Regions from separate parts of the Cupriavidus malaysiensis genome, predicted to be linked through region 1. Evidence: predicted binding sites of a transcription regulator. Region 1 holds the regulator's gene; the other holds the start of a gene.
What was found. The regulator FNR, encoded in region 1, switches genes on or off when oxygen is low (the NO sensors DNR and NnrR bind a similar motif). The targets are predictions, from matches to a motif close to TTGATNNNNATCAA.
Positions count from the first base shown of each region.

Region 2: BKK80_RS07055 (fatty acid desaturase) is a predicted target of FNR. The motif match lies at 10,343-10,356, and genes of this name have one in related genera.

Region 1 covers NZ_CP017754.1:3,210,165-3,222,248, forward strand. Annotated here, with positions in the region: gene BKK80_RS14495 (sulfite exporter TauE/SafE family protein) at 268-1,026, opposite strand; gene fnr (fumarate/nitrate reduction transcriptional regulator Fnr) at 1,107-1,832, shown strand; gene BKK80_RS14505 (hypothetical protein) at 1,908-2,153, opposite strand; gene BKK80_RS14510 (hypothetical protein) at 2,150-2,368, opposite strand; gene ccoG (cytochrome c oxidase accessory protein CcoG) at 2,491-3,960, opposite strand; gene ccoP (cytochrome-c oxidase, cbb3-type subunit III) at 4,013-4,927, opposite strand; gene BKK80_RS14525 (cbb3-type cytochrome oxidase subunit 3) at 4,924-5,121, opposite strand; gene ccoO (cytochrome-c oxidase, cbb3-type subunit II) at 5,126-5,794, opposite strand; gene ccoN (cytochrome-c oxidase, cbb3-type subunit I) at 5,813-7,261, opposite strand; gene ccoS (cbb3-type cytochrome oxidase assembly protein CcoS) at 7,425-7,574, opposite strand; gene BKK80_RS14545 (heavy metal translocating P-type ATPase) at 7,577-10,177, opposite strand; gene zapE (cell division protein ZapE) at 10,348-11,445, opposite strand; gene lpdA (dihydrolipoyl dehydrogenase) at 11,602-12,084, opposite strand, start outside.
Region 2 covers NZ_CP017754.1:1,624,695-1,636,778, reverse strand. Annotated here, with positions in the region: gene BKK80_RS07095 (ABC transporter permease) at 1-721, opposite strand, end outside; gene BKK80_RS07090 (DUF4126 domain-containing protein) at 863-1,474, opposite strand; gene BKK80_RS07085 (LysR substrate-binding domain-containing protein) at 1,588-2,523, opposite strand; gene xdhA (xanthine dehydrogenase small subunit) at 2,748-4,253, shown strand; gene xdhB (xanthine dehydrogenase molybdopterin binding subunit) at 4,266-6,620, shown strand; gene xdhC (xanthine dehydrogenase accessory protein XdhC) at 6,794-7,810, shown strand; gene BKK80_RS07065 (adenosine deaminase) at 7,840-8,883, shown strand; gene guaD (guanine deaminase) at 8,955-10,280, shown strand; gene BKK80_RS07055 (fatty acid desaturase) at 10,497-11,633, shown strand; yybP-ykoY riboswitch at 11,739-11,951, shown strand; gene BKK80_RS07050 (TMEM165/GDT1 family protein) at 12,005-12,084, shown strand, end outside.

The DNA.
Region 1 (12,084 bases):
GCCGGTCTTTTGAACCGGAGATCTTGTCAACCGGCATGGCTTGCTGCGAGGTGGCTACGTCCGTCAGCAACATTCTGCCCGGACTGGCCTCAGGACGGCCGTTCGAGTTGCCCGGCCATGCGCGCGGCAGCGCCAGCGCGATAGATACTGCAATGCTGCCGATTGTAGGGCATTCCGGCCCGGCGCTGCAACCGCCCATCACCAGCGCGGCGCCTTCGGCACACCCGACAAAGTGCCTCACGCATCACCAAAACAGAAGAGCCCCCTTCAGAACACCACACAGAAGCCGTGTGCGGCGAGCGTGTGCGGCAACATCGCCGCCCGCACAAGCCCGGCCGCACCAAACCCCATCACTGCCACGCCGGCACCGACGCGCACCCAGGGCCGGCGCGACCAGCCGCGCAACGCGCCGGACAGGCCGGACAGCATCAGCAGGTTGGGCAAGGTCCCGAGACCGAATACCCCCATCAGCAAGGCCCCCGACAACGCGTTGCCGGCAAGCAACGATAGGGTGAGCGCACCGTAAACCATGCCGCACGGCACCAGCCCCCACGCCAGACCGATGCCGAAACGCCTGAGCAAGCGCGGGCGGACCTGAATCGGGGCGGACGGGGCACCGGCGCGCCGCCCGCGGAGGCGGCCTGCCAGGGCTCCGGCCCCACGCGCCACCAAGCGCTCCAGCGCGGCGAACTGCGGCGCGCGCCCGGCCAGCAGCCACAGGCCGGTGCCCAGCAGGACCATGCTGCCAGCGGCAAACAGGCCGCGCTGCAGCGGCAGGTATTGGGCTCGCCAGGCACCGGCGCCGACCGCGCCCAGCGCGGCACCGAGCAGCATGTAAGTCACCACCCGCCCCGCATGCATGGATAACTGTTCACGCAACCAGTCCCGCGGCCTGCGCTGCACGACGACCGGCGCTTCCGCCTGCGGCCTCTCGACCGCCAGTGCAATGCCGCCGCACATGGCTGCGCAGTGCACGCCACCCAGCAAGGCCAGCAGAAAAACACTGAAAAAGACCGCCGCAGTCAACTTTCGCTCCCCTTCGGATGCCTTCACACAGTAAAATGCAGAAATTGCGCCCTCGCAGCTCAACGACAATAGGCCCCGGCTTGCTCAATTCCATCCCCGTCACCGCGATGTCGCCCCGTTGCTCGTCCTGCTCGCTCGGACACCTGTGCGTGCCGGTCGGCATGAACCGCAACGACATCGAAAAGATCGACTCGCTGGTGAAGGAACGCGTGCGAGTCCACAAGGGCGAGACGCTCTACCGGCTCGGCGAACCCCTGAGCGCAGTCTACGCGGTGCGCTTCGGCACCCTGAAGACACACGTGACGATGGAAGACGGGCGCTCGCAGATCACCGGCTTCCACCTGCCGGGCGAAGTCGTCGGACTCGACGGCCTCGGCGAGATGCAGCACGCGTCGGATGCTACCGCACTGGAAGACACCGAGGTCTGCGTGATGCGCTTCAACGACCTGCAGACCCTGTCGACCACCGTGCCGTCGCTGCAACAGCAGTTCCTGCGCATGATGAGCAAGGAGATCACGCAGGACCAGGTCATGCTGCTGACGCTCGGCTCCATGCGCGCCGAGGAGCGCCTGGCCGCCTTCCTGGTCAACCTGTCCGAGCGCCTGTCGGAGCGCGGCTACTCGTCGACCGAGTTCGTGCTGCGCATGAGCCGGGAGGAAATCGGCAGTTATCTCGGCCTCAAGCTGGAAACCGTCAGCCGCCTGTTCTCGCGCTTCGCCGAGGCCGGGCTGATCCAGATCCGCCAGCGCCACGTCAAGCTGGTCGACGTACCCGGCATCAAGCAGATCTACGGCAAGAGCTGCTGACCAAGCCGAGGGCGCAGGCATCCGGCGCCTTCGACAGGCCCCGTTCTGCCCAGCCCTTCGGCCTGCGCGCATCCCCTACTCCAGTTCGTCGGTATCGCCGAGGCGCACCGGCATCGTATAAAAGGTCAGGGCGCTCGACAGCGAGCACAGCAGCCAGGCCAGCAGGAAGCCGATGGTGTAGACCGCCTCGCGCGAGGCCTCGACCGGCCGCCCGAACAGCCTGAGATCGCTTGGATCCACCAGCGAGAACACCGCGGCGGTTGCCACACCGGCGACCAGGAAGGCCGGCCACAGGACCCACATCAGCCAGCGCAGTCTCATGGCCGCTCCGTGGCTGTCGCGCCGGACACTGCCCGCGCCGCGCCCTGCCGCTCGACCACCAGCCCGTGCCGGCTGACGCCCTCCTCGATCGGCTTGTCGGGATGCGTCATCGCCAGCCAGATGGTCACGCCGCAGGCGGCCATCGCCGCCAGCGGCCCGCTCATCAGCAGCCAGGGCCAGGGTTCCTTCCACCACGGCCGCACGGCCTGCTGCATCGTGCCGGCGTCCGTCAATGATTGTCGGGCGGGTCCTTGCATGGCTTCGCTCCTTGCTGTTACGCACGGCGGCATCGTGGCCGCCCCGCTTGTCTGCCCTGCGGCAATCCCCTCCGCACGCCCTACAGGTCGCGCGGCACGATGAAACTGGTCGATTGGTTCACCTCGACGACATGCCCCTCCTCCTGGCCGCCCTGCACCGTCACGCGGATCTTGTGCGTGCCCTGCCGCGCCTGCTCGAGCGGCACGCGCACGCGGATGGCCAGCAGGCGGTTCGAGGTCGGTGCGAGTTCGCCGGTCGCCCCGTCGGACTCCACGCGCAGCTTGCCGAGTTCCGCACTGTCGGCGCGGATGGTGAACTGCATCGGCGCCTCGCTAGTATTGATCAGCTGCAGGCGGTAGACGTTCTCCACCCAGCGCCCCTCGACTTCGCGCCCGAGGCTGCCGCGATCGCGGATGATATCCACCTTCAGCGGCGTGCGCAGTGACAGCGAGATGGCGAAGCCCGCCAGCAGTGCCAGCCAGATCGCCGAATAGATCATCACGCGCGGACGCAGCAGGCGCTTGCGCGTCGCCTGGGCCGACCAGCCCTTGCGCATCGCGTTCTCCGACGTGTAGCGGATCAGCCCGCGCGGGTAGTCCATCTTGTCCATCACCTGGTTGCAGGCATCGATGCAGGCGCCGCAGCCGATGCACTCGTACTGCAAGCCGTCGCGGATGTCGATGCCGGTCGGGCAGACCTGCACGCAGATGCTGCAATTGACGCAGTCGCCAAGCCCAGCGGCGCGGTGGTCGGCCTTGCGCGAGCGGCTGCCGCGCGGGTCGCCGCGGCCGCTGTCGTAGGTAACGACAAAGGTGTCGCGGTCCACCATCACGCTCTGGAAGCGCGCGTAGGGACACATGTACTTGCACACCTGCTCACGCATGAAGCCCGCGTTGCCCCACGTGGCGAAGGCGTAGAACAGCATCCAGAAGGCCTGCCAGGGCCCGAGCGCGAACGCAGCCACCTGCCCGCCCAGCTCGCGGATCGGCGCGAAATAGCCGATAAAGGTGAAACCGGTCCACAGCGCCACCACGATCCACAGCAGATGCTTGGTCGCCTTGATGCGCAGCTTGCGCAGCGACCACGGATCGCCGTCGAGGCGGATGCGGGCGAAACGATCGCCTTCGACATGCCGCTCGATCCACATGAAGATCTCGGTATAGACCGTCTGCGGACAGGCATAGCCGCAGAACAGCCGGCCGGCGATGGCGGTGAACAGGAACAGGGCCAGCGCCGAGATCACCAGCAGCACGCTCAGGTAGATCACGTCCTGCGGCCACAGCACCAGCCCGAAGATATAGAACTTGCGCGCGCCCAGGTCGAACAGCACCGCCTGGCGCCCGTTCCACTGCAGCCACGGCGTACCGTAGTAGATCAGCTGCGTCAGCAGCACGAGCCAGACGCGCCAGTTCGAGAAGGCACCGCTGACCGAGCGCGGGTAGATCTTGCGGCGGACTTCATACAACGCCTCGTCGACCGACTCGGTCGCAGGCGCTGCGGTTGCCGGCCCGCCCTTGCGGGCCAGCGGTTCCGTCTCCGGTGCATTCATTGGCTGGCTCCGGCGGCGCACGCGCCCTGCGGCGCGGCGCGATGCACTTTCCTCATCGTGACGCCTCCGGCGCGTTCGACAGCCCCCAGACGTAGGCGGTCAGCATGCGGATACGCTCCGGCGTCAGGATCTCTTCATGCGCAGGCATATGGTTGTTGCGTCCCTTCAGGATCCCCTCGACGATGGTGGACTCCGAGCTGCCGTACAACCATGTGTTGTCGCTCAGGTTCGGTGCGCCCAGCGCCTGGTTGCCCTTGCCGTTGGCGCCATGACAGGCCGCGCAGGTGGACTTGAACGCGCCCTCGCCACGTGCGGCACGGATCGGATCGTAGGCCAGGCCCGACAGGGAACGCACATACTGCGCCACGTCGCCGGCGAGCTTGGCATCGATGACCGCCGAGAACGGGGGCATCACGCCATTGCGACCCTTGGTGATGGTCTGCTGGATGGTCTCCGGCTCGCCGCCGTACAGCCAGTCGTGATCGCTCAGGTTGGGGAAGCCGCGGCTGCCGCGCGCGTCCGAGCCGTGGCATTGCGCGCAATAGTTCAGGAACAGCCGCTGCCCGATCTCTCGCGCCTCCGGATCGGCCGCCACCTGCTTGATATCCATCTTCATGTACTTCGCGTAGACCGAGTTCTGCAGTTTCTCCGCCGCCTGCCGGTGCGCTGCGAGTTCGCCTTGTGTGGAGAACTTCAGCAGGCCGGCGTAGGAACCGAGCCCCGGATACAGCACCAGGTAGCCCAGGCCGAAGATGCAGGCCAGCAGGAACATCCACATCCACCAGCGCGGCAGCGGGTTGTTGAGCTCGCGCAGGTCGCCGTCCCAGACATGGCCGGTGTCCTCGACCGCGCCCTGTGCCTTGGCGACCTTGCGTTGCGAGAACAGCAGCCAGACGCACCACACGATGCCCGCCAGGGCGATCGCCGCGATGTAGTAGCTCCAGAAATCCGAGATGAAGTCGCTCATGAACTGATCTTCCTGCTAGATGTGGTATCCACATGGCTGCCCGCGCCCGCCACCGACGTCTCGTCAGGCAGTGCGAACGGCAGCATGGCCGACTCTTCGTTGGCGCGCCGGCGGCCGGCGGACCAGGCCCACCAGCAGATGCCGAGGAAGAAGAGCATCGACAGCACGGTCGAGAATGCGCTCAGCATGGCCATGGCCTCACTCCTTGGCCGGCTGCCCGCCGGCAACCGCGGTGTCGACCCGCACATTGCGCTTGTTGATGCCCAGGCCCTGCAGATAGGCCACCAGCGCGTCTTCCTCCGTCTTGCCTTCCAGCTCGGCCGGCGCCTTGGCGATCTCGTCGTCCGTGTAAGGCACGCCCAGGCGGCGCAGCGCATGCATGCGCGCCTGCACGTCATGCGTTGGCAGCACGGTCCTCTCCAGCCACGGGTAGGCTGGCATCACCGATTCCGGCACCACGTCACGCGGGTTGCGCAGGTGGATGCGCTGCCAGTCGTCCGAATAACGGCCGCCCACGCGCGCCAGATCCGGGCCGGTACGCTTGGAACCCCACAGGAAGGGATGGTCGTAGACCGACTCGCCCGCGGTGGAGTAATGGCCGTAGCGCTCGGTCTCGGCCTGCAGCGTGCGGATCTGCTGCGAGTGGCAGCCGACACAGCCCTCCCGGATATAGATGTCGCGGCCCATCAGGCGCAGCGCCGAGTATGGCTTGATGCCGGGATCGGGCTCGGTGGTCGAGTGCTGGAAGAACAGCGGCACGATCTGCACCAGGCCGGCAATGCTGACGACCACGATGGTGCAGATGATCAGCCAGCCGACATTCTTCTCCAGCGTCTCGTGCGAAAAGAAGCTTCGATTCTCAGACATGGTCCTTTCCTGGGCGTATCAGTGGGCGGTGGCCGGCAGGCTCGCCGGGATCGGTGCATCGACCGCGGGCCGCCCGACGATCGTCTTGGCCACGTTGTAGGCCATCAGCAGCATCCCCGAGAGGAAGCAGATACCGCCCGCCAGGCGGATCAGGTAGAACGGGTACTTGGCCTTGACCGCCTCGACGAAGGCGTAGGTCAGCGTGCCGTCCGGCTGCGTGGCACGCCACATCAGGCCTTCCATCACGCCGGCGATCCACATCGAGGCGATGTACAGCACCACGCCGATGGTGGCGATCCAGAAGTGCAGCTCGATCAGGCGCACGCTATACATCTGCTTCTCGCCGAACAGGCGCGGGATCAGGTAGTAAAGCGAGCCGATCGAGATCATCGCCACCCAGCCCAGCGCACCCGAGTGCACGTGGCCGATGGTCCAATCCGTGTAGTGCGACAGCGCGTTGACGGTCTTGATCGACATCATCGAGCCCTCGAAGGTCGCCATGCCGTAGAAGGACAGCGCCACCACCAGGAACTTGAGGATGGGATCGGTGCGCAGTTTGTGCCAGGCGCCCGACAAGGTCATGATGCCGTTGATCATGCCGCCCCAGGACGGCGCCAGCAGGATCAGCGAGAAGACCATGCCCAGCGACTGCGCCCAGTCGGGCAGCGCGGTGTACTGCAGGTGGTGCGGGCCGGCCCACATATAGGTGAAGTTCAGCGCCCAGAAGTGGACGATGGACAGGCGGTACGAATAGATCGGACGCTCGGCCTGCTTGGGAATGAAGTAGTACATCATGCCCAGGAAGCTGGTGGTCAGGAAGAAGCCCACCGCGTTATGGCCGTACCACCACTGCACCATGGCGTCCTGCACGCCGGCATAGGCCGAGTAGGACTTCCACATCGACACCGGCATCTCGAGGTTGTTGACGATGTGCAGCAGCGCGATGGTCAGGATGTAGGCGCCGAAGAACCAGTTGGCCACGTAGATATGCTTGGTCTTGCGCTTGATGATGGTGCCGAAGAACACCACCGCGTAAGCCACCCACACCAGCGTGATCAGGATATCGATCGGCCATTCCAGCTCGGCGTACTCCTTCGAGCTGGTGATGCCCATCGGCAGCGTGATGGCCGCCGCCACGATCACCAGTTGCCAGCCCCAGAAGGTGAAGGCCGCCAGCGGACCGCAGAACAGGCGGGCCTGGCAGGTGCGCTGGACCACGTAGTACGAGGTCGCGAACAGCGCGCTGCCGCCGAAAGCGAAGATGACTGCATTGGTGTGCAAGGGGCGCAGGCGCCCGAACGACAGCCACGGCGTGTTGAAGTTGAGCTCCGGCCAGATCAGCTGTGCTGCGAGCAGCACGCCGACGGCCATGCCGACGATCCCCCAGACCACAGTCATGATGGCGAATTGCCTCACGACGCCGTAGTTGAAGGTGTCGACGCGTGAAGACGCGGCAGTGACATCCATTCAGACCCCCCAAGACTAAGTAGTGAAAACCGATCTGGCGAAAGCGCCGATGATGTGAATGTATGAAGCCCGGGCCCCGCGTGCGTTGATCTGCATCAAGCGCCCCCCGCTGCGCGCAGAACCGAAGGCATCGGCCACGGTCGCACGCCACCTGCCACCGCCCTCAGGACGGCTTGTCGTTGTCGAGCAGCACCGCTTCGGCGGGCCGGTCGAGGTCGTCGTACTGGCCGGCGTGCAAGGCCCACCAGAAGGCGCCGGCAATCAACACGACCAGCGCCAGGCTCAGCGGCACCAGCAGGTAAAGCGTTTCCATGGTCAGTCCTCCGAGGCTGGATCCGTCGCACCGGACGCGGCCGGCGCCGACAGCAGGCGCCAGGCATTCGCCACCACCAGCAGCGAGGAGATCGACATGCCGAGACCCGCCATCCAGGCCGTGACGAAGCCGGTGGCCGCCAGCGGGATCGCCAGCACGTTGTAGAGGAAGGCCCAGGCGAGGTTCTGCCGCACCACGCGGCGCGTGCGGCGAGCGATGGCCAGCGCCGTCGCGATCTCGTCGACGCCACCGTGCGCCAGCACCGCGTCCGCGCCGGCCTGCGCCAGCGGAGCGCCGCTGCCGATCGCGATCGAGACCTGGGCCTGCGCCAGCACCGGCGCGTCGTTGATGCCGTCACCGACCGCCAGCACGACCGCGCCGCGCTGCTGCAGCGCGCTCACATAGTCGCGCTTGTCCTCGGGCGTGGTGCCGCCGCGGGCATCGGCGATGCCGAAGCGGCGCGCCCACCAGTCGACCGTCGCCGGATCATCGCCGGACACCAGGTGGCAGCGCACGCCCAGGCCCCGCAGTCGCGCCAGCAGGACGCCGGTACGGGCCCGCTCGACATCGTGCAGCACGAAAGCCGCCAGCCAGCGGTCCGCTTCGCCGAGCCAGACCGTGGTGGCGCCTGCCGGAAGATCGGGCTCGGCCGCACCGTGCAGAAGATCGCCCGGGGCGCCTCCCGCCAGTTCCGCGACGAAGGACTGGCGTCCGAGCCGCAGGCGCCGCGCGCCGATGCGGGCCTCGAGGCCCTGCCCCGGCACGCTGCGCAGCGCGGCGACCGGCACCACCTGGGGCGGGGAGTCCCCCTCCCCATCGGCCGCCGTGGCCGCGCGGCGCTCCTGCGCCGCCGCCGCCAAGGCCTGTGCGATGGGATGCTCGCTTGCCGCCTCCATGGCAGCGGCGAGCGCCAGGCACTGGTCGGCTGGCGCGCCCTGCGCCGCACGCACCTCGGCCAGCGCGAAGCGTCCTTCGGTCAAGGTCCCGGTCTTGTCGAGCACGACATCGCTGACCTGCGCCAGCGTTTCCAGCGCATGGCCGCGCGTCAGCAGCACGCCGCGCCGCGACAGCGAGGCGCCGGCAGCCGCCAGCGCAGCCGGCGTCGCCAGCGACAGCGCGCAGGGACAGCTCACCACCAGCACCGCCACCGCCACCAGCAACGCGCGCGCCGGATCGATCCAGGCCCACCAGACCAGGCCGGTCACGCCCGCCAGCAGCAGCAAGGCGGCCACGAACCAGCCAGCGACGCGGTCGGCCAAGGTCGCCAGGCGGGGCTTGTCGGCCAGCGCACGGTCCAGCACGGCGACGATCTCCGCCAGGCGCGTGCCTGCGCCGATGCGCTCGACGCGGATCTCGAGCGGGCTGGCGGTGTTGAAGCAGCCGGCCAGCACCGCTTCGCCGGCCGTGCGCCGGACCGGCCGGCTCTCGCCGGTCAGCATCGACTCATCGATCGCGCTGCTGCCGGCCTCGACCACGCCATCCGCCGGCACCACCTCGCCTGCCTTGACACGGATGCGGTCGCCGGCGCGCAAGCGCGCCACCGGCACGCGCTCCACATTGCCGCCGGCGTCCAGGCGTTCACAGGTGGCCGGCAACTGGCGCGCCAGCATCTCCGCGCCGCTGCGCGAGGCCTGCCGCATGCGCAGCTCCAGGTATCGCGCCGCCAGCAGGAAGGCGACGAACATGGTGACCGAATCGAAGTAGACCTCGCCGCTGCCGTGCACGGTCGCCGCCACGCTGGCCAGGAAACCCGCGCCGATGCCCAGTGCCACCGGCACGTCCATGCCGGCGTGGCCCCGGCGCAGGCTGCGCCAGGCACCGGCGAAGATGGGGGAGGCGGAATACAGCACGACCGGCAGCGTCAGCAGCAGGCTGGCCCAGCGCATCAGCTGCAGCATGGCGGGGTCGATGGTGGCCTCGTGCGTGTAGATCGGCCACGCGTACATCATCACCTGCATCATGCCCAGCATGGCCACCGCCAGCCGCATCAGCAGGCCGCGGCGCTCGCGCCGGTCATCCGCGTCCGAGCGCGACAGCTCGAAGGGCCAGGCAAGGTAGCCGATCTCGGCCAGTGCCGCCAGCAGGCCGGCAACGCCGGTCTGCTGCGGGCGCCAGCGCACCAGCACGCGGCGGGTGGCCACGTTGGCCACGACCGACTCGACGCCCGGCAGCCGCGCCAGGTGCTGCTCGATCAGCCAGGCGCAGGCGGCACAGCGGATGTTCTCGGGGGTCAGCGTGATTTCGGCGCGCCCGCCATCGAGCGGCCGCACGAACTGCGCGCGCAGTTCCTCGCTGTCGTAGGCTGCCCACACCGGCTCAGCCTCGCGCCGCGCGGCATCGTCGATCGGGCGGGCGAAACGCGTCTGGTCGCCATAGAGATGGCCGAAGCCGGCCGCGTGCAGCGTCTGCGCCAGGGCCTGGCAACCTCCGCAGCAGAATGCACGCGCCTCGCCATCGATGTCTGCGCGGAGGACACCGGCCTCGGGCAGGGCCTGCCCGCAGTGAAAGCAGGCTGCCGCGGCGTGGCGCCCCGTCCCGCCCGCAAGCGGGCGCGGCACGGCACGCGTGCCGGCTGGCAGGGGACATGTGTCGGCAGAAGGCATCGGGGGTCTCTTTTTACCCGATGCATGGTAGAGGCACAGCCGTCAAACGAACTTGACGCAGATCAAGTCCCGGGCCGGCTGCCGCCGGGAAAGGCGGCCTGTACCTGGGGCCGGCATCCCCCGCAGGCAGGGACCCGTGAGCCGGCGCCCCGGCGGGCCGGCGGGCGCCTTCAGGTCAGTGTCGTATCCACCACGCGCCGCTCGGACTCGAGATACTCGCGCGACTGCATCTCGATGATGCGCGACACCGTGCGGTGGAATTCGTTGGCCATCTGGCCTTCGACGTAGAGCTCGTCGGCGGGCACCTCGGCCGACATCAGCAGCTTGACCTTGTGGTCGTAGAAGACGTCGATCAACCAGGTGAAGCGGCGCGCCTCGGACGACATGCGCGGCGTCATGCGCGGCACCTCGGACAGGATCACCGTGTGGAACTGCGAGGCGATCTCGAGATAATCGTTCTGCGAGCGCGGGCCGCCGCACAGGGTGGCGAAATCGAACCACACCACGCCGTTGGCGCGCCGCAGCGCACGCAGCTCGCGGTGCTCGATATGCAGGATCGGCGATTCGTCAGCCACCCCGGCCAAGCCGGTGAAGGCATCGCGCAGGGCCGAATTGGCCTTGGCCCCGAGCGGGGTATGGTAGGCCTGCACCTGCGCCAGCGTGCGCTTGCGGTAGTCGATGCCGGCGTCCACGTTGAGGACATCGAGCTTCTCCTGCAACAGCGCGATGGCGGGCAGCACGCGGTCGCGGTGCAGTCCGTCCGGATAGAGCAGATCGGGCCGGTAGTTGGACGTCATCACGAACTGCACACCGTTGGCGAACAGCTGCTGCAGCAGGCGATGCAGGATCATCGCGTCGGCGACATCGTTGACGTGGAATTCGTCGAAGCAGATCAGACGGAAGCGCTTGGCGATGCGGCGTGCCAGTTCGTCGAGCGGATCGGGCCGGCCGCGCAACTCTTCGAGCTGGCGGTGCACCTCGCGCATGAACTCGTGGAAATGCAGGCGGGTCTTGCGCACCACCGGCACGCAGGCGTAGAAACTGTCCATCAGGAAGGACTTGCCGCGCCCCACCCCGCCCCACATGTAGACGCCGCGCGGTACCTCGGGATGGACCAGCAGTTTCTTCAGCGCATTGTTGCGGCGGCCCTTGTAGGCGACCCAGTCGTCGTAACACCGCTGCAACCGCTCGACCGCGCGCAGCTGGGCCTCGTCCGAGGTGTAGCCGCGCTGCTTCAGTTCCTGATCGTAGTACTCGCGAACGTTCATGCTGTCTGCTGTCTTGTGTTGCCGGCGGCGGCCGCGACCGCTGCCGGACTGTGCGTCGGCGCGGAAGAGGCGATGCCGCGCCTGAAAGCGAAAACGGCGCGCCGTGCGAACGGCGCGCCGAAGCTGCAAGATGTCAGGCCTGCAAAGGCGCGGACCTTACATATTGAGCTGACGCTTGTCCACGGCCAGCGCAGCTTCGCGCATGACCTCGGACATCGACGGGTGCGGGTGGCAGACACGGCCGATGTCTTCGCTGGCGGCCTTGAACTCCATCGCCACCACGGCTTCGGCGATCAGGTCCGACGCGTTGGCGGCAACCACGTGCACGCCCAGGATCTCGTCGGTCTTGGCGTCCGCCAGCATCTTGACGAAGCCGTCGGCGTGGCCCATGCCCAGCGCACGGCCATTGGCCATGAAGGGGAACTGGCCGGCCTTGTACTCGCGGCCCTCGGCCTTGAGCTGCTGCTCGGTCTTGCCGACCCAGGCGATTTCCGGGAAGGTGTAGATGACCCAGGGAACGCAATTGTAGTCGATATGCGGCTTCTGGCCGACGATGCGCTCGGCCACGGCCACGCCTTCGTCTTCCGCCTTGTGCGCCAGCATCGGGCCGCGCACCACGTCGCCGATGGCCCACAGGCC
Region 2 (12,084 bases), 1.6 Mb from region 1:
GGTAGCTGACGCGGCTGCCCCAGCCGACCAGGCCGGTGCTGTCCAGGTCCGACAGCGCCAGCATCACGCGCGGCGCGAAGTTCATGAAGCCGGCACCGCGGTCCAGCTCCTGGGTGAGGATGCGCGCGACACGGAAGCCACGGCTGCCGAGCTGGACGGTATCGCCCATGCGCAGCCCCAGCGCATCGAGCAGGGCTTCATCGACCCACACCGTGCCGGGCTCGGGAATGCCTTCGGCAACCGTCTCGGGGCCGCCCGGCGCGGCGCTCGTCTTGAGCCGCCCCCGCAGCGGATAGGCCGGACTGACGGCCTTGAGCGCGGCCAGCCGGCTCGGCGCGTCGCCCGCCGCCGCGCCGCGGGCCGTGGCCATGCTGGGGAAGGTCACGGTCTGGGCCACCGCCAGCCCGGCCTGCCGGGCGTGGTCGGCGAAGCCGGCGGGAAACGGCTGGTCGGCCACCAGCAGCACGTCGGCGCCGATCATCTGGCGCGCATCGCGCTCCAGCCCCAGCCGCATGCGGTCGGCCAGGAAGCCGACGCTGCTGAGCGCGGCCACGGCCAGCACCAGCGCAAACAGCAGCAGGTTCAGTTCGCCGGCCAGCCAGTCGCGCCGGGCCATGCGCAAGGCCTGGCGCCAGGCGGAAAAGCGTGCGGCAGCGGCTGGCGCACCGGGGCTGGCGGGAGCGGTCGGCGGCGGGAATGGCTGGCTTGGCGGCTGGGTCATCGTCGTCGGTCGGGAAAAGGCATGGCCTCGGGTCAAGGCCGGTTCAAGGGTGGATGCCGCAGTGGATGCCGGGCTGGGCCGTCTTGCCGGCGGCAGGATCCGCGCCGTGGCACGACAAGGCGATCGCCATCACGATACCCGCTACTCGCGCCCGGCCGGCTGCCGCGTCCGCGCCGCGGCCCGTCCGAGGGCACCGTGCAGGCGGCGTACACCGCGCCACAGGCGTGGCAGCAGCCAGGCGGCCAGCCCCAGGAAGACCAGCAGCAGCACCAGGAACAGCAGCGGCAGGAAGAACGACAGCAGCAGGCCGGCGGTGGCGCCGAGGTCCTCGCTGAAGGAAGCGACCCAGTTGGAAAACGGCTCGGGCGAGACATTGATCAAGGCGCGCGTGCCCGCCTTGACTGCGTGGGCGGTGCCCGCCAGCGTGCCGCCGGCCAGGCCGGCGGCCACCACCCACTGCGGATCGAGCTGGCCGAAGGCGGCCGCCGCCAGGATGGCGCCGGCGGGAATGCGCACGAAGGTCTGGATGCCGTCCCAGACCGAGTCGAAGCCCGGCATCTTGTCCGCCAGGAACTCCGCCAGCGCCAGTACGGCGGCCAGGCCGAGCACCCACCAGGACGTCAGCGGCTGCAGTCCGGGGGGCAGGTGCAGCCAGCCCAGGCGGGCCAGCAGGCCGGCGGTGAACACGGCCAGGTAGAGGCGGAAGCCGCTGGTCCAGGACAACCCGGCTGCCAGCGCGGCCGTTTCCAGCATGGCGCTCCTTGTGATCGGCTGCGGCAGGATTGCCGCTGGATGCAGTGTAATCCGGATCGCGCAGGCACCCGGCACGGGCGGCGCGGCACCGCCATTGTGCAGAGAACGCCGGTTCAGGCGGCGTCCGCCACCTGCGGCAGGTCGGCCGCCACCTCGGCGATCATGCGGCGCAGCCACAGCACATCGGGCGCGGCGTGGCAGCGCTCGTGCCAGAGCTGGTAGAAGCGCATGCGCGGGAAGACCACCGGCGAGGGCACCATGCGGATCGGCAGGTACTGGGCGTAGTGGGCGGCGAACTGTCGGCCCGTGGTGAAGACCATGTCGGTCTTCATCAGCACGTAGGGCACCAGGCCGAAATACGGCAGCGTGACCTGGATATTGCGCTTGTAGCCTTGCTCGGCCAGCGCCTGGTCGATCATGCTGCGCTGCATCGAGGCATAGGGCGCCGGCGCCAGGTGCGGCATCTCCAGGTAGTGCTTCAGCGTCAGGCCCTTGCGCGCCAGCGGATGCTGGGCGCCCAGCATGCAGACCACCTCGTCCTCGAACAGCGGCGAGATGTGCAGGTGCTCGGGCGGCGACAGCCAGTTGCCGACCACGATGTCGAGCTGGCCCTGCTCCAGGTCCTCCAGGAAGTCGCTGCCGGCGGTCATCGGATGCACGAACAGCTTGGCGCCGGGCGCCAGCCGGCGCACCCGCTCGACGATATTGGGCAGGAAGAAGGCGTCCAGGTAGTCCGGCGCGCCGAGGTGGAAGGTGCGCGTGGTGGTGGCCGGGTCGAACTGCTGCGGCGGGCGCGCGATGCGGTCCATCGCCGCCAGGCTCTGCTCGGCCAGCAGCAGCAGCTCGCGGCCGCGCTCGGTCGGTACCATGCCGCTCTTGCCCCGCACCAGGATGGCATCGCCGGTGATTTCGCGCAGACGCTTGAGCGTATTGCTGATGGCCGGCTGCGACTGGCCCAGGCGCACGGCCGTGCGGGTCACGCTCTGCTCGGTGAGCAGGGTATGCAGCACCCGCAGCAGGTAGGTATCGAGATGGTCGCGTCCGTGCATGGGGCGGTCGCCGCGGGGCCGGCCGGGCCGGCGGCGGTGGTGGCGAGGAGGATGGGAACGGCGCATAGTGTAAGCGAGGCACCCGGCGGCAGGTCAATCCGCGCGCACCCTGGCCGCCCGCTCTCCGCCCTGATGGCGCACATCACCTGGGCCGAATATTGCTTGCTCCAGCCCGATGCTATGTTTCACGCCATAACACAAGGCACCTAACGGAATACGAGACCATGGAGACGCAACCCATCCGCTTCTACCATCGCGGCCAGATCCAGGAAGTCGCGGACGCCCCGATCACCCGCACCGTGCTGCAGTACCTGCGCGAGGACGTGCGCTGCACGGGCACCAAGGAGGGCTGCGCCGAGGGCGACTGCGGCGCCTGCACCGTCGTCATCGGCGAGCTGCAGGACGACGGCCAGGTCGCCTTCAAGGCGGTCAACTCCTGCATCCAGTTCCTGCCCACGCTGGACGGCAAGGCACTGATCACGGTCGAGGACCTGCGCCAGGCCGACGGCACCCTGCACCCGGTGCAGGAAGCGCTGGTGGAATGCCATGGCTCGCAATGCGGCTTCTGCACGCCCGGCTTCGTCATGTCGCTGTGGGCGCTGTACCAGCAGCACACGCCGGGCGGCGACGCCCCCGCGCGCAGCACCATCTGCGATGCCCTGACCGGCAACCTGTGCCGCTGCACCGGCTACCGTCCCATCATCGACGCCGGCCAGCGCATGATGGCGCTGCCCGCGCCGCGGCCCGGCAAGCTCGAGCCGCGCAGCATCGCCGAGGCCCTGCGCGGCCTGCGCCGCGACGGCACCTTCCACTACAGCGCCGCCGGCCGGCAGTTCCATGCGCCGCGCACCGCCTCCGCCTTCGCCGCGCTCAAGGCCGCCGAGCCGGGCATCCGCATCCTGGCCGGCAGCACCGACGTCGGCCTGTGGGTGACCAAGCAGTTCCGCGAACTGGGCGACCTGCTCTATATCGGCCAGGTACAGGACCTGTACTACGTCGAACCGCGCGACGGCATGCTCGAGATCGGTGCCGCCGTGCCGCTGGAGCCGGCCTACGCCGCGCTCACGGCCCATCACCCGGCACTGGAAGAGCTGTGGAAGCGCTTCGCCTCGCTGCCGATCCGCAATGCCGGCACGCTCGGCGGCAATATCGCCAACGGTTCGCCGATCGGCGATTCGATGCCGGCGCTGATCGCGCTGGGTGCCGAAGTGGTGCTGCAACATGGCGACACGCGCCGCACCTTGCCGCTCGAAGACCTCTACCTGGCCTACCAGAAGACCGCCATGGCCGCAGGCGAGTTCGTCGCCGCGCTGCGCGTGCCGCTGGCAGGCCCGGCGCACTTCCGCACCTACAAGCTGTCCAAGCGCTTCGACGAGGACATCTCCGCGGTCTGCGCCGCCTTCGCCATCGACGTCGAGGACGGCATCGTCACGCGCGCGCGCATCGCCTTCGGCGGCATGGCCGCCACGCCCAAGCGCGCCGCCGCGGCCGAGGCGGCCCTCACCGGCCAGCCCTGGGACGAAGCCAGCGCGCGCGCCGCCATGGCCGCGCTGGGCCAGGACTACACGCCGTTGACCGACATGCGCGCCAGCGCCGCCTACCGCGCGCGCGGCGCCGCCAACCTGCTCTACCGCTTCTGGCTGGAGACGCGCGCCGACGCGCTGCCCGCCGCCAGTGTCAACGTCCGCGCCCCCGGCGCCGGCGCCGACGTGATCGCCGCCGGTGTCTAAGGAGTGAACGGCATGAACAAGCAGACCGAACCCTTCCTGCTCGACGAAAGCGTGGCCACCGAGGCTGCGCCACAGGTCGGCATCTCGCGCCCGCACGAGTCCGCCCACCTGCACGTGGCCGGCACCGCCACCTACACCGACGACATCCCCGAGCTGGCCGGCACGCTGCACGCCGCCCTGGGCATGAGTGCGCGCGCCCATGCGCGCATCAGGTCGATCTCGCTCGACAAGGTGCGCGCCGCGCGCGGCGTGGTCGCGGTGCTGACCGCGGACGATATCCCGGCCGTCAACGACTGCGGCCCGATCATCCACGACGACCCCATCCTGGCCCGCGAGGTGGTCCAGTTCATCGGCCAGCCGGTGTTCCTGGTGGTGGCCAGCTCGCACGACGCGGCGCGCCGCGCCGCACGCCTGGGCGAGATCGAGTACGAAGACCTGCCGCCGGTACTGTCGCCCGAGGCCGCGCACGCCGCGGGCAGCTATGTGCTGCCGCCGATGCACCTGACGCGCGGCGAGCCCGCTGCCCGCATCGGCGCCGCGGCCCATCGCGACAGCGGCCACATCCGCCTGGGCGGCCAGGAGCAGTTCTACCTGGAGGGCCAGATCTCCTATGCCGTCCCCAAGGAAAACGACGGCATGCACGTGTGGTGCTCGACGCAGCACCCCACCGAGATGCAGCACGCGGTGGCCCATATGCTGGGCTGGCACGTGCACCAGGTCCAGGTGGAGTGCCGCCGCATGGGCGGCGGCTTCGGCGGCAAGGAATCGCAGTCGGCCCTGTTCGCCTGCTGCGCGGCGCTGGCCGCGTGGAAGCTGCTGTGCCCGGTCAAGCTGCGCCCGGACCGCGACGACGACATGATGATCACCGGCAAGCGCCATGACTTCGTCTTCGACTACCAGGCCGGCCACGATGCCGAGGGCCGCCTCGAAGGCGTGCAGGTGGAGATGGTGTCGCGCGCCGGCTTCTCGGCCGACCTGTCGGGCCCGGTGATGACCCGCGCGATCTGCCATTTCGACAATGCCTACTGGCTGCCGGACGTGCAGATCGACGGCTACTGCGGCAAGACCAATACCCAGAGCAATACCGCCTTCCGCGGCTTCGGCGGCCCGCAGGGCGCCTTCGCCATCGAGTACATCCTCGACAACGTCGCCCGCGCGGTCGGGCGCGACGCCTTCGACGTGCGCCGCGCCAACCTGTACGGCAAGGGCGAGCGCAACGTCACGCCCTATGGACAGACCGTGGAGGACAACGTCATCCACGAACTGCTCGACGAGCTCGAGGCCAGCAGCGAATACCGCGCCCGCCGCGCCGCCACGCGCGCCTTCAACGCGGCCAGCCCGGTGCTGAAGAAGGGCATCGCCATCACCCCGGTGAAGTTTGGCATCTCCTTCAACGTGGCCCACTTCAACCAGGCGGGCGCACTGGTGCACGTCTACAACGACGGCTCGGTGCTGGTGAACCACGGCGGCACCGAGATGGGCCAGGGCCTGAACACCAAGGTGGCGATGGTGGTGGCGCACGAACTGGGCATCCGCCTCGAACGCGTGCGCTGCAGCGCCACCGACACCAGCAAGGTGGCCAACACCTCGGCCACCGCCGCCTCCACCGGCGCCGACCTGAACGGCAAGGCGGCGCAGGACGCGGCCCGCCAGATCCGCGAGCGCCTGGCCGCCTTCGCCGCGCGCAAGGCCGGCGTGGACGTGTCGGAAGTGCGCTTCGGCGACGACCTGGTGGTGGCCGGCGAACTGCGCCAGCCCTTCGACGAGCTGGCGCGCGAAGCCTACGTGGCGCGCGTGCAGCTGTGGTCCGACGGCTTCTACACCACGCCCAAGCTGCACTGGGACCAGAGCAAGCTGCAGGGCCGTCCCTTCTACTATTTCGCCTACGGCGCGGCCTGCTCCGAGGTGCTGGTCGACACGCTGACCGGCGAATGGCGCCTGCTGCGCGCCGACGTGCTGCATGACGCCGGCCGCTCGCTCAACCCGGCGCTGGACATCGGCCAGGTCGAGGGCGCCTTCATCCAGGGCATGGGCTGGCTGACCACCGAGGAGCTGTGGTGGAACCAGAACGGCAAGCTGATGACGCATGCGCCGTCCACCTACAAGATCCCGACCGTCAACGACTGCCCGGAGACCTTCAACGTGCGGCTGTTCCAGAACCGCAACGTGGAAGACAGCATCCACCGCTCCAAGGCTGTCGGCGAGCCGCCGCTGCTGCTGCCGTTCTCGGTCTTCTTCGCCATCCGCGACGCCGTGGCGGCGCTGGGCGACTACCGGATCAATCCGCCGCTGACGGCTCCGGCCACCGGCGAGGCGATCCTCGATGCCGCGGACGCGGTGAGGGAGGCGGTGGCTGCACAGGAATGACGGATCGCGGGGGATGACCGACGGGCGCAGGCAGTTCGCGTGCTGACGCGGCTCCACGCGCCGGCCCTCTCCCCTCACGCCCCGAAGGCAAGACCGCAGCAATCCACCGATCGCCGCATCCAGCACAAGCCGACACCGACAACCGAAACCCGCCACCACCCAAAGACCGAACCATGCAGGACGCTCCGCTCCAACCCTTCCGCTTCGCCGACGCCGCCCGCTGGGTGCGCGCGGGGGTGCCCGTGGCGATGGTCACCATCGTCGAGGTCAAGGGCTCGGCCCCGCGCGAGCCCGGCGTGCGCATGCTGGTGACGGCGGACGCGCTGGTCGGCACCATCGGCGGCGGCCACCTGGAGTGGCGCGGCATGGAGATCGCCCGCACGATGCTGGACGCCGGCAGCGGCAGCCCGTCGCGCCGCATCGAGCGCATCCCGCTCGGGCCGGCCCTCGGCCAATGCTGTGGCGGCGTGGTCAAGCTCGCCTTCGAGGTGCTGAGCGAGGCCGACCTGCCATGGCTCGATGCGGCCGAGGCGGCCTTCGCGCGCGGCGACGCGCTGCTGCGCACGGTGCCGCCATCCGGTCCCGCGCGCCATGTACCCAGCCGTGCCGTGGCGCCGGCGGTGGCGCTGCAGGCCGGCGGCGGCTGGAGCGACACGCTGGTCTCAGACGCCATGCAGATCGTGCTGTTCGGCGCCGGCCATGTCGGCCACGCCCTGGTCAAGGTGCTGGCCAACCTGCCGTGCCAGGTGCGCTGGGTCGACGAGCGCGACACCCTGTTCCCGCCGGGCCTGCCCGCCAACGTGCGCGCCGAGGCCACCGACACGCCCGAGGCCGAGGTCGACGCGGCCCCGCGCGGCAGCTACTTCCTGGTGATGACGCACAGCCACGCGCTCGACCTGGCCTTGTGCGAACAGATCCTGCGGCGGCGCGACTTCGCCTACTTCGGCCTGATCGGCTCGAAGACCAAGCGCGCGCGCTTCGAGCACCGCCTGGCCGAGCGCGGCGTGGACAGCGCGCGCCTCGCCGAGATGACCTGCCCGATGGGGGTGGCCGGCATCACCGACAAGGCTCCAGCTATGATTGCGGTTGCCATCGTCGCCCAACTGCTCCAGGTGCGCGATCAGCGGCTTGCCGCCCTGACCGCCAGCGCCCGGCAGCCGCAAGGGACGGCGCAACCCGTCACCCGGTGAATCCCGCCGGGCAATCATCAGAGGCCCCCATGACCATCGACGCCGCGCTCGCCGAACGCATCCGCCGCAGCCCCAAGGCGGAACTGCATGTCCATATCGAAGGCACGCTCGAACCCGAGCGCATCTTCCAGCTCGCCCAGCGCAACCAGGTCAAGCTGCCCTACCCCACCGTGGAGGCGCTGCGCGCGGCCTACGCCTTCACCGACCTGCAGTCCTTCCTCGACATCTACTACGCCGGCGCCAGCGTGCTGCTGACCGAGGAAGACTTCTTCGACATGACCATGGACTACGTCCGCCGCGCGGTGGCCGACAACGTCCGCCATGCCGAGATCTTCTTCGACCCGCAGACGCATACGGCGCGCGGCGTGCCGGTCTCGACCGTGATCGACGGCATCGCCGATGCGCTGGCCCAGGCGCGCACCGAATACGATTTCTCCAGCAGCCTGATCCTCTGCTTCCTGCGCCACCTCAGCGAGGAAGACGCCTTCGCCACGCTGGAGGCCGCTCTGCCCTTCCGCGACCGCTTCGTCGGCATCGGCCTGGACTCGTCCGAGCGCGGCAACCCGCCCGAGAAGTTCGCGCGCGTGTTCGCCCGCGCGCGCGAACTGGGCCTGCACCTGGTGGCGCATGCCGGCGAGGAGGGCCCGGCCGACTACGTGCGCGACGCGCTCGACCTGCTCAAGGTGGAGCGCATCGACCACGGTGTGCGCGCCATCGACGACGCCGCGCTGGTCGAGCGCCTCGCGCGCGAGCGCGTGCCGCTGACGGTGTGCCCGCTGTCGAACCAGAAGCTGAAGGTCTATCCCGACCTGCGCGACCATTCCCTCAAGCGGCTGCTCGATGCCGGCGTCGCCGTCACGCTGCACTCGGACGATCCCGCCTACTTCGGCGGCTACATGAACGCCAACTGGGAAGCCGTCTTCGAGGCGCTGCCGCTGGACGCGGCCGACGCGCACAAGCTGGCGCGCAACAGTTTCGAAGCGGCCTTCCTGCCCGCAGCGCAGAAGGCCGACTTCCTCGCCGAAGTGGACCACTTCTGGCGCTCCCCGCCCGCCACGCCTGCCTCGGCCTGAGCGAGGCGCAATCCAAGAACGACCGGCGTGCCAGGGCTGCGGCCCGCGCCGCCGGGCCCTGAGACGAACCCATGACGACCACTCCCGCCAACGCCTCCCCCAGCCACGCGAGCCAGGCCACCCGCGCCGTGCGCGGCCGCGTGCTGCACTTCCAGCGCGACCCGCAGTTCCATGAGGACGCCTATCAGTACTGGGAGGACGGGCTGCTGATCATCCGCGACGGCCGCATCGTCGCCGCCGGCGACCATGGCCGCCTAGCCGCGGAAATCCCTGCCGGCACCGAAGTGATCGACCACCGCGGCAAGCTGATCGTGCCGGGCTTCATCGACACCCACGTCCACTTTCCGCAGACCGACATCATCGCCTCGCCGTCGCCAGGCCTGCTGCACTGGCTGGAAACCTATACCTTCCCCGAGGAACGCCGCTTCGAGGACCCGGACTACGCGCGCGGCGTGGCCGGCTTCTTCACCGAGGAACTGCTGCGCAACGGCACCACCAGCGCGGTGGTCTGGAGCACGGTGCACGCCGCCTCGGCCGACGCGCTGTTCGCCGAGAGCCACCAGCGCAACCTGCGCATGGTCACCGGCAAGGTGCTGATGGACCGCAACTGCCCCGAATTCCTGCGCGACACCGCGGAATCCGGCGCGCGCGACTCGGCCGAGCTGCTGTCGCGCTGGCACGGCAAAGGCCGCCTCGGCTACGCCATCACCCCGCGCTTCGCACCGACCTCGAGCGAGGCCCAGCTGGCCACCTGTGCGGAACTGGCGCGCGCCTACCCGGACGCCTACATCCAGACCCACGTGGCGGAGAACCGCGACGAGGTCAGATGGGTCGCCGAACTGTTCCCGCACGCGCGCAGCTACCTGGACGTCTACGACCACTACGGCTTGCTGCGCCCCGGCGCCTTCTACGGCCACGCCATCTACCTGGACCAGGACGACCGCCGGCGCCTGGCCGACAGCGGCGCCGCAGTGGCGCACTGCCCGACCTCGAACCTGTTCCTCGGCAGCGGCTTCTACGACTTCCACCAGTCCGACGCCAACCGCCTCAATGTCACGCTGGCCACCGACGTCGGCGGCGGCACCTCCTTCTCCATGCTGCGCACCATGAACGCCGCGCACAAGGTGGCGCGCATGGGCGGCTACTACCTGACCGCACTGCGCATGTTCTACCTGGCCACGCGCGCGGCCGCCGACGCGCTAGGCTGGTCCGAGCGCGTCGGCAGCTTCACGCCCGGCTGCGAGGCCGACTTCATCGTGCTCGACCCGCAGGCCACGCCGCTGATCGCACGCCGCAGCGCCCGCTCCGAAACGCTGGAAGAGCAGTTGTTCGCCTTCGCGATGCTGGGCGATGACCGTGTCATCGACCAGGTCTATGTGATGGGCGAGGCTGTCTGAGAGACGCCCAAGGCACTTCGTCGCGGCATGGCGCCCCGCCGCCGCGCCATGCCCGCCCCCTGTTGACCACGGTCAACACGGCCGTCATGCAGGGCCACTAAGCTGTCGCTTCGCGCGCGGCCTGCCGGCGCGCCGGGCCAAGACCGGTCCCGGCCGCACGCCGCGCGTCACCGACCTTGGAAAAACCGCATGACCGCCAAGCTGCAAGCCCGGGCCATGGAGCCCTGTCCCGACACCACCGCCGCGCCGGCGCCCGGCGCGCGCCGGCAGGCACCGCTGCCCGAGCCGATCGCGCCCGATGCGCCGCTGCCCTCGCGCAAGATCATCCGCGGCTGGCTGATCCCGCTGGGCCGGCGCACCACGCCACTGCCGCTGGCGCTGACCCTGCTCGACACCGCGCTGTTCCTGGCAGTCCTCGCCGGCGTGGTGCTGGCGCCGCACTGGGCGGCCAAGCTCGGCCTGGGCATCCTGGCCGGCCTGATGATCGCCCGCCTGTTCATCATCGGCCACGACGCCTGCCACCAGAGCCTGACGCCCCGGCGCGGCCTCAACAAATGGCTCGGGCGGCTGACCTTCCTGCCCTCGCTGACACCGTACAGCCTGTGGGAGATCGGCCACAACGTGGTGCATCACGGCTACACCAACCTGAAGGGCTTCGACTTCGTGTGGGCGCCCTACTCGCTCGAGGAATACCGCGCGCTGCCGCGCTGGCGCCGCGCGCTGGAGCGCGTCTACCGCACCGGCCTCGGCCCCGGCCTGTACTACCTGATCGAGATCTGGTGGCTCAAGCTGTTCTTCCCCAGCAAGCGCCAGATGCCGTCCCGGCGTGCCATCTTCACCTGGGACTGCCTGCTGGTGGCCGCCTTCGGCGCGGCCTGGATCGGCGCGCTGCTGGCCCTGGCCGCGGTCACCGGCCAGTCGGCCTGGATGCTGCTGACGATGGGCTTCGTCGTGCCCTTCCTGGTCTGGAACGCCACGGTCGGCTTCGTGCTCTACGTGCACCACACCCACGCCAGCGTGGCCTGGTACGAGACCAAGGCGATGTGGACGCGCGCCCAGCCCTTCGTCTCGACCACCGTGCACCTGCGTTTCCGCTACGGCATCGGCGCCGCGCTGCACCACATCATGGAGCACACCGCCCACCACGTGGACATGAGCGTGCCGCTCTACCACCTGAAGCGTGCCCAGGCCGTGCTCGAGCACGCGCTGCCGGGCCGCATCATCGTGCAGAACTTCTCCTGGCGCTGGTACTTCGACACCGCACGCCGCTGCAAGCTGTATGACTTCAAGGCGCTGTGCTGGACCGACTTCCGCGGCCGCCAGACCAGCGAGAACTCGCCCGTTCCCGTCTGAAGCGACGGGAACGCGCCGGCGCGGGGCAGCCGCCGGCCATGGCGCCGGCACGACAGAGCGCCCGCACCGCGGCCGGCGGCGGTGGACTTGCCCGCCACGGCAACGCTATAATCCGCACTTCCATTGGGGAGTAGCCGCTCCGCCGTCACCGTCCCGCGCAATGCGGGAGCCGGAACGCGGAGGCGTACGTCAACAGACTTGACCGCTTGCGGTTATGGCGTGCGCAGCTTCCGGGACCAGGGCCTGCCATCCGGCGCGGCCCGTGCCCAGGGCCTGGCGAGACCGATGACGTCGCTTTTCCGGACAGGGCCGGGGAAGGCGTGCGTCATTGGCATCTCGCAGATGCGTCCGGCCCGGTGATCTCAAGAAAAATGGAAGCCTTCCTCGTCTCCACAGGTATCGTCGCCCTCGCCGAAATGGGCGACAAGACGCAGTTGCTGTCGCTCGTGCT